DNA from 4 places in the Robertmurraya mesotrionivorans genome. Region 1 is predicted to be linked to each of the others. Evidence: riboswitches for the same ligand, from Rfam matches in the RefSeq annotation. Region 1 holds a riboswitch; each other region holds the start of a gene.
What was found. A riboswitch is a leader RNA that binds a small molecule or an ion and turns the genes downstream of it on or off. The one in region 1 is predicted to bind cyclic di-GMP.

Region 1 (3,145 bases):
TAAACACGACCATTTGGCATTAACGACACAGAAGCCCCACCTGACCAAACTGGTCTAATAGTTGGATTGGGCTCAAATACCAACTCATCAAATAATTCAACTTCATATTCTAATTCTTTATAAAAAGTGTTCACTGTTCCGAATATTTCAGTATATGCCTGATACCATTCCTTAGTTGTCTTATAAAAACCGTTAGGTGCCGGAAATTTCCCGTTTAAATATACCATCTAACCCCTTTTGTCCCCTTTATTAATAAAATCTAAATATTACTACATTCTATGCATGTCCCCTCTATTTGTTTCATATTTGGTCATTAGATAGTGAATCACCCTGATTTGTTTCAGCTAATTGAAAATAGGAGCGAATTTCTTCCTTATTTTTTAAAACAATTACTTTTTTCCCCATTGACTCGTACTGTTTCAGTTTATCTTTCATCTTTTCCTTCCTCGCAAAATAGGTGGAAATAATAAATTTGATAAATTTCCAATCTAGTTTCTCTGTACAACCGATCGTCATATCAGGTCTCGTGTTACCGATGTTCGTAAAAAATCGCTTCACTACACGGTAAAGACAAGTACGTAAGGGAAGTTCTAAATAAATAACTGTATCGCAGCTTGATTCTCTGATATGAATTGTTTTTGAGTAATTCCCTTCAATGATCCACTTTTCTTTCTCCACAAGCGTTCTTTGAGCCTCAGAGAATTCTTCATTTGATGCCTCGATCCAACCTGGTTTCCAGAAGTAGGCATCTAGATGATACACGGGGATATGTAACATCTGTCCAAGCTTCCTAGTAAACGTCGATTTCCCAACACCAGCCGATACCCCAATCACCATAACTCGATTCATTCTTATCCTCGCCTCCTCACTTTGTCATATTTTTCTATTTTCTCACAACAAGCAATTTTCCACATCATGATTCCTGAATTTTCTATGAGTTTTCAAACGTTATAATACTATATTCCTATTATCAAGAAATAAAATGAATGGTACTATTGGATTAAGAATCAAATCCGAAAAAGGCAAACTTATAGAAATATAAGGGCGCAAAGCTATAGGAGCTAAGGTCCATAGACTATGCTCGCCAGTTACCGAAGATTGTTAACCATGATAAAAGACTCATTTGTTCATGTGTATCATTCACCTTCTCTGCCGGGTTTTGGTTCAATACTTGTTGAGGAGAGTTATTAAATGAAAAAATTAATTTTACCTTTTGTTGTTTCAGGTGTCTTTGCCTTCGGCTCAACTGTCTCCGCATCAGAATTGAATTCTTCGAGTCCAGGAGTAACACCTGACCAGCTTCTATACTCAGTAGATCAACTACTAGAAGACTTCCAGCTTTATCTTACTACCAATTCCAAAAAAGAAACGGAAATCCTTCTGGAACTAGCAAAGGAAAGACTGGCTGAAGCACAAGCTATGACAGAAGAGGATAAACATGAATTCATTGATATTCTTATGAAAAATTACGTAGAAAAATTAGCTTTAGCTGAAGAACAAATAGCAAAATTACTTTTCAATGATAAAATTAATGAGGAAACATTATCAGAGTTAGAAACGTCAACCGAAGAAGTCACTTTCATTAATGAGGATATACAAAAAGTTTTAACTGAAGAGGTATTAGAAGAAATTGAAAGTCAACAAGTTAGTATTAAACAATTGCCAGCAGCAGTCAGAAATATAGATGAAGAATCTGTTTCTGAGTTGAGAAATCAGGGTTTTGGATTTGGACAAATTGCTCATATGTATTTGTTATCTGAGGCTTCAGGTAAAACGATAGATGAAATCAGTAGTCTCTATACAAGTGATGATAAGGGGTTTGGAGAGATAGCAAAAGAACTTGGACTTCACTCGTCTGAAATCAAGAATAAAATTGCATACAAAAATCTCTCAACTGACGAAGAAGAAATATCGGTCCCTCTTGATACCGAATCAAATGAAGCTGAAGTTATTACGAGTACACTATCGGCTCAACCAAAAGCATCCGAAAAACAAGTAAAAACAACAAATGCAAGCGCACCAAAAGCGGAAGTAGCAAAAACATTAGCGGAACAAGCAGCAAAAAAGGCCGAGGAAGCCAAGAAACAAACGGAACAAGCACAACTAGCTGCTGAGCAAAAAAGGGCCCAGGAAGCTAAAGTAAAAGAAGAACAAAGAAAAGCTGACACAGCAAAGAAAAATACAGAAGGAAAAAATCAGCAGTCGCAAAAAGTAAACGAAAACAAAAATAACCAATAAACCTAAGGGGAAAGAACTACATTCGTTCTTTCCCCTTTCTCATACATCATGTATCGTCTCCTAAAAGTTTGTGATGTATTGATCATAGTATATTGCTTACGTGATGGGAAGTAAAATGCTCTTAATGGTTTATGTAGTTTGGCTTTTCCTGATTATGGAGAGATATATGTAGTATAAGATTCTCATTTATGGATGCGAAAAATACGTCACTTAATTTTACCTTCATTTTCGAGAGTTCCTCTTTTAGCCATGTCTCATCTTTATTTAAATGCTCAAGTGTCGTTGTATCAATTTTCCCCTCAATAATAACAGGTAAACTAATTTGATGGTCTACTTCAGTAAGGCCAAGATCCTTTTTGACAACTGGCGCCTCACCAGCATACTTAAATAATGAAATTCGGCCATTTGCTTCAATGATTCCGAGTTGAACAATGGATAGATCAAACACTTCCTTCTCCCTAAGCATCTGCAAAATATTATCGATGGAGTAATTGATTTTTTTTAAATTATTTACAATTAGCTCCCCATTTTTTATTACAATAGTAGGTTCAAAAGTAAGTGCCTTCCCTATTCTCCGATATTTAATCACTGTGGCTGTCACAATCCTTTGCAGTATCGCAAGTGCAATTACCGCTGCTGCAGTAGGGATTTGCTTTATAGTGGGGTCGGCAATATCCGCTCCGACAATAGCTCCAAGTGTAATGATTACTAAAAAATCAAACACAGGAAGTTCTCCGATTGATCTCTTCCCCATAAACAATGTGGCCATTAATAAAAGGGGCATAATAATAAAGATTCTACCATAAACCAATAAAATGTCCTTTAGTACCTCCACATTCATCTACCTCTCTAGAATAAAGCTCCCCTTTAGCGTAACCATTAAAGACCGCTACTATTTCAAACAAAA
Region 2 (3,145 bases), on a different contig from region 1:
TAATGAGCTGTACCAAGTCCAAATTTCTTCCCCGTACAGATAAGCCACTAATGTTCCAATCATAATCGATGGCCCAAAGGCAATCGGTTCTTTTCTTTTAACTATTTTCAAAGAGATTAATAGTAGTCCCACAACTGCTCCTACAAACGAAGCTAAAACCAAGCTCATTACAGTAAGTGCTGGGCCAAGTACCATTCCAATGGCTGCATATAGCTTAATGTCACCGCCACCCATTCCGCCTTTGCTGACAACCGCCAATAATAACAGTAAACCAAAGCCTACAGCTCCACCGATTAAATAAGTTAGGAGTGGCTCCTCACCAATGAAGAATCTTGTAATTATTAACACCACTATACTAGGTAATGTAATTACGTCTAAAATTAACTTTTCGCGAATGTCGGTTAGTACAGACAGAATTAATAAAGTTGATAAAAGGATTGCAGGTATTAACTCTGGTGTAAGATTGATTTTCTTGTACACAAGGAAAAAAATAATGGCAGTCATACCTTCTCCTAATGGATATAGAGGAGATATTTTTTCTTTACAATAACGACAACGGCCCTTTAGGAGTAGGTAACTAAATAGAGGAAATAAGTCAAAGAAACCCAGCCTGTGGTTACAGTAGGTACAGTGGGATGGTGGGTAGGAGATAGATTCTCTTTTTAAGAGACGGATTGCTACTACGTTAAAGAAGCTACCGAACAGTAAGGATATAATTATTACTAGGACATCAACTATGAGCATCTTGTAATCTCCTTTTCTTTAATAACTGTTTGAGATAATAAAAAAAATAAAGCTGCCGCTATCTATGGAGACGCAGCAGCCATTTATAATATTTATTGAGTACAAGCGGCAGTTTTATCGCCTGAGGTCGTAGCAGTAATAACTACCTTTTTACTACCATTTAACTCAAAATTACCTGAACAATCTGTAAATGTTTTAATCGATGGCTTTGAATCTAAAAAAGGTCCCCCAATATTAGAATTGCCACTCTCAGCTAATAACAAAGTATCTAAACTAGCTGGAGGTCCATCATTAAGGGTTGTATATCTATTAACAGCATCTTGTAATATTGTTAGATTTTGTGCATTAGTACTCTTAGCCGCATCATCCTTATTACTCATCACCATCGGTATCGCCACAGCAGCAATAATCCCCAAAATAACAATTACAACTAACAGTTCAATTAGTGTTAGACCAGCTTGGTCTTTCATTTTCTTCTTTAATGATTTTAACATGAAGAAAGGTCCCCCTTAATAGTTTTTTAGTTTGTATATTTCAAAAGTCGTTCTCGGACTTTTAAAATCTGAAAATAAAAAAACCTATACAGCTCATTCGGTAAGAATGTAGTTGTATAGGTCGGTTGCACCAATCGCTCGATATGACTCAGGTGCCCATGTACAAGTCATATTTCGTCGCGCCCTATTTGTTAACGTAATGTGATAAACATTACTTATGTACTAGTTATTCTATATTAAAAAAAATGAAATTAAAAGAGGATTTTTGTAAATTTATAACTAGAAATATTATATTTAAAAATTGCTCCATCCATCATTAAACCTAGCCTTACAAGTGTTTCAAAAAACACTTTCTAAAAAATCAATTTCAAAATATAATATCGTAAACATTTAACATACATTAAACAAATTTAGTTCCATTTACCTACGAGAACGAAAAAGGCCATCTATAAAAGACCGCCCTTACTACTATTCCATATTCGAAATATTAACAATCTGAATCGCTTCTTCTCGGCTCGACACCTGGAGTTTGTTCAGGATATTGGTTACATAGTTAGATACGGTTTTGTTCGAGATGTTGAGGTGCTCGGCAATTTCTTTATTGGTTGCTCCATCGGCAATTAAATAGAGTACTTCACGCTCCCGACTGGTTAGTTCAGGAAAGAGCTGTTCACTCGCAGCCGGTCTTGTAGAGGAAAAATAGTGAACCATTTTAGCAGCAATCTCGGCACTAAAAATCGCTTCACCAGCTGCAATTGTTTTTATCGCTCGGATAATTTCTTCCTTCCCTGCATCCTTTAAAATATACCCTTTTGCCCCCATCCTCATCGCGGTAAAAACCGATTGATCATCCTTAAACATCGTAAAAATTAATATATTGGTCTCGGGATTGGATTGCTTAATTTTCTTTGTCGCCTCAATTCCGTTCATCCCTGGCATTCGAATATCCATTAAAATAACATCCGGATTCAGCTGCTTGGCTTGGTTGACTACATCCTCACCCGAGTTAGCCTCGCCAACAATTTCTATTTCAGGTACCGTTTTTAAGTACGTAGATACTCCGTACAGAAAGAACGGGTGATCATCTGCTAATAGCACTCGTATCGTTTTCATACCTTTCCCCCTCTTTCTCTTTTATGAGAGGGATCCAAGCTAAGATTCTTGTTCCACCCTCTATCATCCGTTCTATGGTTAGTTCTCCGCCTAGCTCTGCTGCCCGTTCTTTCATAGATGGAACACCAAGCCCCCCTATCGTTCTTGCTTCTTTCTTTTCAATAAACCCTATTCCATCATCACATATCTCTATAACCAACCGATCCTCCAACTCCATAAGTGATACACTCGCATGGTTTGCCTGTGCATGCCTTACCACATTCACGACCCCTTCGGAAATAATCCTGAAAACAGCCACTTCCACTGCGGGAGGAATACCCTCTAACTTTTCAGGAAGCTCATACGAGAAGGAAGGTGAAGCCTTATTTGTTTTTCCAATCGAGGATACCTCCTCAATCCGCTGTTTAACAGCAGCCACTAAACCTAGCTCGTCAATCGCTGCTGGCCTTAAGTCATAAACCAGTCTTCGAATATCATCTACTGTTCCAAGAATCATTCTTTGGTGTTCTGCTAATAATGTTTTCACGGTTTGTGGATCTTTTTCAACGAGATCCTCTGCAGCGGCTGCAGTATACGCCAGTGCAGCAAGTCTCGGAGCTAGGTCATCGTGTAAATTTCTTCGTAAAAAATGCCTTTCTTCCTCTCTAGCTAATACTAATCTCTCTCGTGATGTCTGCAGCACACGGTTCAGTGCTTTTACATCCTCTGTAGCTTTTAAATCTTGTAACAGTGGACCAAGCTGCTGAATCAACACTTCCCAAAGCTTTTCATCTGCTTTCGTAAACGCTTCTCCA
Region 3 (3,145 bases), on a different contig from region 1:
TACACCAAAAATGATACCTACTCCTGCTCCTATTAGGTTTGATTTTCGAGTATAACCATTTAATTCATTACTATTTATTGAATGGTCGATTTTCCGAAATCGAACGATTGATGCGATATTTATTAATAATAGAATGAAAAATAAAAGTGTAATCATAAAGGTGACATCCATTTGAAAGGGTTGTTCTGATAAAATACGGTTCCAGTATGCTTGAATAAACATAAAGCCACTCACGATGATATTTCCAATAAAATTTGTTTTCCTTTCTTTGTACCATTCACTTCCCATTTTTTCCTTTTCATAGACTGCTACTTTCTCGAAAATGGGTATGATTGACTTTGTCGTTTCTCCTCTTACAAGCCCAACAATCCCTCGAAGTGCCAAAAGGATGCCCAAAAAGACGAAAAATTGAAAGGCTGATATTAAGGCGATCTTAACTACAGTGAAAAATAATATTACACTTAAAAATATAATCACATTGGTTACAAGAAGCTGCTTTACTCTCATATTTCTTATTTCTTTATAGTCCATTTGCGCCTCCCCTATTTCATAAAAAAACTACTCTATTTATTACCTACGATTCTAACATCGATTCGGAGTCAAATTTCTTCAATTTTCCCCGCTAAAAAGAGTGACAATGGTTAATTCCACATTGTCACCTTCATCCCGATATTCTGTCCTAATTAATTACCGTTTTATTTTTCCCTGTTCTCTTTGCTGTATAAAGTGCTGCATCTGCCCCTTTAAAGAGATCTTCCTTGTTCATTCCAGGCAACAATTTTTGTACACCAATACTGATTGTTACGTTACGCCCCTTGAGCTCAGGAAAACTAGTGTTTGCAATATTTCCCCTGATGTTTTCCACCCTTTTAATAAAATCCTCTTCCGACGTTCCCATTGTGATAATTCCAAATTCCTCTCCTCCGTACCTAGAAGGAAAGTCATCGCCAACAGAGAAAAATTTAATTTGCCTGGCGACTTCTATAATTACACTGTCTCCTGCTCTATGACCAAACGTATCATTGATTTGTTTGAAATTATCAATGTCAAGGACCGCTACATGTACGTTTAACTTCTCTGGTGAAGCCAGACTTACAATTGACTCCAAGTGTTCATGGAACGACCTGTGATTATATAATTCCGTAACAGGATCTAACCGGGTAAGCCTTTCCATTTGAATATTTTTAGAGAATAGATCATTTTTTTCTTTTGTTGTTTTTAACAATTCTTTCATAACTTGATCACTATGTTTCATCAGGCTGTTTATAAGTAGTGAAATCCCTAATAAAATTAAGATAATAATAATCAAATCTGCTGTATCCATAGAAGCATGTATCGGTTCATAGAAAAAATAAATGACTAAAAAAGTGAGGATCGATATAAACACCGAAAAGCGAATGATTCTTTTATTATAGAAAAACAATGAGACCAGAACAGGAGTAATGAGTAAAACCATCAAAATTACTTTATCGTAAATACTAATAATTATAATGCTAATAAAAAGAGTAATTACAATCATGATAAAGTACTCCATGTGTTTCCGGAATTTATTCATAAACAGCTCTGCACATGCCATGACAGCAATAAATTTAAATAATGGAAATAAAATCACTTCTAAAAAAAATAACCACTTATCATACGTAGTAAGGAAAAAGTGTATACCTGTCCCTAACAAATACAGTCCAATAATAACCCATAGGGTATTCAATATATCACGAATAAGTAACCTTTTATCAAACATCTCTTCTCTAATCATTTGTTCTTCCTCCAATTTCACGTAGCATTCTAGCACTTCGTGAAAGCCATCTCTGGCTGTATTCGATAACCTGGCAATCTTAGCTTTCACCTTAGACCCACGGTTTTGCGTCTCTACCTTTCAGTAGATTTGCCTTTTCGTAATTGGAATAATTACTACTTTAGTACTATTATACTCGCAATATTGGTGTATAGATATATGAATGCAAATTGTAAAATCAACCAATTAGTGACATAAAAAAGAGCCTTCATAAATGAAGACTCTCACCTTACTACACAGTCATTTTCCAACTAGAAAAAGCTAGCCAATTTTCTTGTTCCTTATAATCAGGCATAATTTTCCCAACAAGTCTCCAAAAAGAACGATCATGATTTAAATGCAACATATGGCACATTTCGTGCACAACCACATAGTCGATTACCCTATGGGGGGCCATCGCGAGCTTCCAGTTAAAAGTTAACTGCTGATTAGAATCACAAGTTCCCCATGTACGATTGCTGTCATTAATACGAACCCCCTTTGGCTTTATTTTAAAGTTGCTTTGATAAGACTTGATACTCTTCTCTACTAAGATCTTACATTGCTGATAGTAGAATCGCTTTAGTGCCTGTCTGATTTTTTCTTCCTCTAACTCTTTTACGTAGATATGTAGTTTATTTTCTTCAAACTTCACATGATTCTGCGTAAGATTGGCGTCGTGGAAGATTTGGATGGGATAGGTGTTACCTAAATAAAGAAAACTTTCGCCATGGTCATAAACTTTTTCATGTGAACCAAGCGCTCTAGCCTTCATTTCCTTAGACTTCTCTTGAATCCAGTCCCATTTTTCTTCGATAAATAAAAGCACATAATCATTGGGTGTTCCTTTAGGAGCCTGGACCTCAATATTTCCATAAACATCAATAGAAATTCCAATAGACTTGCGTTTTTTGTAGTTTATATTGTAACTGATCGTTTCACCTGAATAGTTGTGTATCATGACATCACCTTTATCTGATCAATTGCTATACCTTAATTTTATGATGATTCATTAAATCTCCTCAAGATCTTTTGTAAAAATAACATATATCATTAAGAAAAGCTCGGAGTTTACCAACAGGTAATTTTTTCTAATTTCGTTCCCTTTCTTACTTTGTTCCATGTTATTATCGAAATATATATTAAAGAAAGGATTGATTTCAATGGATGAGAAAAACTATGAAACTAGACATCTCTTTCTTGCAATTGCCATATTCATTCCAATTTTCGGACCTATTTTCTTACTTTTTCTACCGCAAACGGTCGCTAATATTTTTCATTATCGAACAGGAGATTGGTATGTTTTTTCACCGGGAGAGAATACGGTCATTTATGGCATCGCATTCCTCCTATTGTTCATTTCAGCTTTGA
Region 4 (3,145 bases), on a different contig from region 1:
ACTTTTCTTGTTAAAACAAACGAATTTTTCCTCAGCAATATCCTTTAATTCCACTGAAGCTTTTGATGCTAATGGGTGATCTTTATGGGTGATTAACACAATATCTCTTTTCAATAATGGAATAAAATCAATCTCTGGTTCATGTTCCGCATACGTACAAAAAGCTAGGTCATAATTTTCTTCCTTTAAGCCTTGGATGATACTCTGTGTCGTTCCTTGAATGCACGAAAACGTCACTTGCCCGCCCTCATTCGCTTCCATAAAGGACTGAATAATCGATGGGACAAAATCGGCGCCTAAGGAGAAAATGAATGCTAAGTCAATGATACCCGTATTGGCATTGGTGAGCTTTTGAAGATTCCTTTCACCCTTTTCAAGCTCCTCTAATCCGTTTTCCACATAGGTTAAAAAATATTGGCCGTACTTTGTCAGCTTTATATTTCGACCAACCTTTTCAAATAACTTTATACTTAATTCTTTTTCAAGCTCGCCTATTGCCTGACTAAGACTTGGTTGTGTGATATATAGCTGAGCTGCTGCTTTTGTATAATGCTGTGTTTTGGCTAGCACACGAAAATATTGTAAATGTTTCAGGTTCATAAACAGCGCCCTCCCTGTTTCCAATCTTTAAACAAAGTATATGATGTTTTTTAGACAAGAAAAAGGGATGAATATGAACAAAAAAGCACTCTTTGATTGAGTGCTTTCATAGTTCTTTATGGTTTCATTGTCTTCCAGCTTCCCACATGGTGGATAGCAATCCCCTTATATCCAAGGGTTGTTCCGTAATGGGAGGCAACAGAAGCAAGCTGCTCGTTCATGTATGCTTCTCCTTCTTCAAAAAAGGAAATCATATCTCCTTCGTCTGTTGCACCTGTTTCTACACCGATTACTAATGCCTTATTATGTTTCCCAGCAAAGGCTACTTCATTTTTCACAATTTCAATGATGGCAGGAGCTGTATCACGGTATGCCATAATCGTTACACTATTCGTTTTTGTAATGACCCACTCTGCTAGATTTCCTTTACCATACGTATTGTTATAAGAAACTTCATCAAACCAAAATGGCAGGTCCGCTTCAAGAGGTAGTTTTAATCCTGCAGCAGAGGTATTCGCTTTTGTTATCAGTTCTTGATAACTTTTAACAGTTGCCGCTCTATTCGTATTCCAACCACTATATAAGTAGGGCTCTACATCTAAATGAATACCCGTAAATTTTTGAGAAGCGGTTGACCCTGCTTGATAGGTTTTTAACCAATTCATTAACGCATCTTGATTTCGATATCCTTTTGGAGCTACCCAGCTTGGTGCTCCGTCTAGAGCATATACTTTTATCCCTTTTACTGATGCCTTCGTAATAAAGCTACGGTATACATTCATTGGGATATCTCGATCAATTTGTACATAGACTTTGTTGATTTGCTTTTGTTCAAGAAAGCTTAAGGTTCCTGTTTCATTACTCACAATTTCCCACGGATTCCAAAGCCATGTGGAGCGATCTACAGTAGAAGCACTCATTTTTGATCCAAAGCCTCCAATTGAAAAAAGCAAAACAATTATCATTGATACAACGAGCTTTTTCATTTCACGTTCCCCCATTCTGCAAGCCGAGGCTCACAAAATGAGACCTGGCAACCTGACGACCATTCGCATGACATGCGATTAGGCTCACGGCTTTGCGTCCTTCCCTTTCGGAGAAGTTTGCCTTTTACAGTTTTTCTTTTATTATACTTTATTAAAACAGACTTTTGCCTCAGGTATTTTTACCCAATCAACAATTTTCTTAATCTTTTTATTATAAAGAAAGATAGAACTCCGATTAAGGCAATGTACAACTCAATGATCCATAAGCTCTTAATGTATCCAGTTTGGTAGAAAGCTAAAGGAAAATCAATCGCCGCATGAGCGACTATAGCGAGCAATACGTATTGGAATTTCTTTTTGATAACAGCAACTAATACAAGTAAGGTGAAAGCGATTTGCATAATGAGGGCAAAGAAGCGTTCTGGTATTGCCCATAAGTAGTGAGAAACTCCCTGATTTAATAATGTTTCTTTAATGGTTGCTGCCTGATCACTTGGAAGACTAGCTCCGATAGATGAATCAAATGTACCTGCATTGATCATGGTTGCAAAGATAAGAAATGGTACAACCGTTGAAAGAGCAATTACTACTGCTTCAATGCCACCCCAGCCTACCCCAAAGGATAGACCACCCTTGTAATCCTGATACTTTTTTAACAGCCAAATAAAAAGGATATAGCGTCCCATTTCCTCAAAAATTCCTGCAGCGAAACCGCCATATAATCCAAATAACCATGGATGTTCAGCATAGTTTGGAAAACTTGTTATGACGACAACATGAAGAAGTTTCTCTAATACTTGAGTAATAATAACAAACCCAATGCTACCTATTAATAACGGCTTGAGTGAGATTCCTACCTGTTTTTTTGTAAAAAGAATGGCACTTACAAATAGAAGAATGGAAAATATGATAACTGCGACCATGCTCAAGATCGTTGCATTGCTTATCATAGTAAGTCCCCCTTGTTTTATTATCATTATTGATAATGATAATATTAAAGTAAGAGTAATTTTCTGTCAATGGGTTTTGTTCTTTTTTCCAAATAAAAAAGCACCTCTAGGAAGTGCTTCTTATCTTCTTGCCACATGAACCTTTAATTGTTTTCCTTTTACCGTTGTATGTTTCATTTCGGACAACACGAGTGACCCTTTTCCATTTAGGATTTCTACATAAGAGACCGTGTCAAGAATCGTGATAATTCCAATATCCTCTGCAGATACACCATCAATTTTAGAAATGGTTCCTACAAAATCAACGGCGCGCAGCTTCTTTTTCTTCCCGCCATTAAAATAGAGTTTGGTGATATCCTTATTTAGCTGCTCGCTTTTTAGTTGCTTGATAACTGGGTCGGAACTAATCTTCTCTTCAAAGGCAGGTCGTGATCTCTCCACCTGCCCCGAAGCAGGTTTCTCCTTCTGTGGAATAGAAAAACCAATTAATTGTTCTATCTCTTCTAACAATCGTTTTTCTCTATCTGTCACAAAAGTAGTAGCCTTTCCTTTCAAGCCCGCCCGGCCGGTTCTTCCTGTACGATGCACATAGCTCTCTTTTTCATATGG

Region 2: another riboswitch for cyclic di-GMP. It lies ahead of ACRX5O_RS23345 (type II secretion system protein); the one in region 1 lies ahead of ACRX5O_RS16925 (DUF5667 domain-containing protein).
Region 3: another riboswitch for cyclic di-GMP. It lies ahead of ACRX5O_RS19715 (GGDEF domain-containing protein); the one in region 1 lies ahead of ACRX5O_RS16925 (DUF5667 domain-containing protein).
Region 4: another riboswitch for cyclic di-GMP. It lies ahead of ACRX5O_RS19015 (amidase); the one in region 1 lies ahead of ACRX5O_RS16925 (DUF5667 domain-containing protein).

What each region holds. Positions count from the first base shown of each region.
Region 1 is NZ_JBPCCH010000011.1:76,337-79,481, reverse strand. It holds gene ACRX5O_RS16935 (glycosyltransferase family 61 protein) at 1-227, opposite strand, end outside; gene ACRX5O_RS16930 (P-loop NTPase family protein) at 301-849, opposite strand; cyclic di-GMP riboswitch class I at 1,012-1,096, shown strand; gene ACRX5O_RS16925 (DUF5667 domain-containing protein) at 1,192-2,238, shown strand; gene ACRX5O_RS16920 (DUF421 domain-containing protein) at 2,360-3,073, opposite strand.
Region 2 is NZ_JBPCCH010000029.1:24,484-27,628, forward strand. It holds gene ACRX5O_RS23340 (prepilin peptidase) at 1-744, opposite strand, end outside; gene ACRX5O_RS23345 (type II secretion system protein) at 837-1,238, opposite strand; cyclic di-GMP riboswitch class II at 1,349-1,432, opposite strand; gene ACRX5O_RS23350 (response regulator) at 1,707-2,351, opposite strand; gene ACRX5O_RS23355 (histidine kinase) at 2,320-3,145, opposite strand, start outside.
Region 3 is NZ_JBPCCH010000017.1:46,798-49,942, forward strand. It holds gene ACRX5O_RS19710 (hypothetical protein) at 1-531, opposite strand, end outside; gene ACRX5O_RS19715 (GGDEF domain-containing protein) at 680-1,756, opposite strand; cyclic di-GMP riboswitch class I at 1,818-1,900, opposite strand; gene ACRX5O_RS19720 (M48 family metallopeptidase) at 2,028-2,735, opposite strand; gene ACRX5O_RS19725 (hypothetical protein) at 2,938-3,145, shown strand, end outside.
Region 4 is NZ_JBPCCH010000015.1:59,460-62,604, reverse strand. It holds gene ACRX5O_RS19020 (LysR family transcriptional regulator) at 1-600, opposite strand, end outside; gene ACRX5O_RS19015 (amidase) at 717-1,586, opposite strand; cyclic di-GMP riboswitch class I at 1,630-1,718, opposite strand; gene ACRX5O_RS19010 (YhfC family intramembrane metalloprotease) at 1,766-2,536, opposite strand; gene ACRX5O_RS19005 (DEAD/DEAH box helicase) at 2,657-3,145, opposite strand, start outside.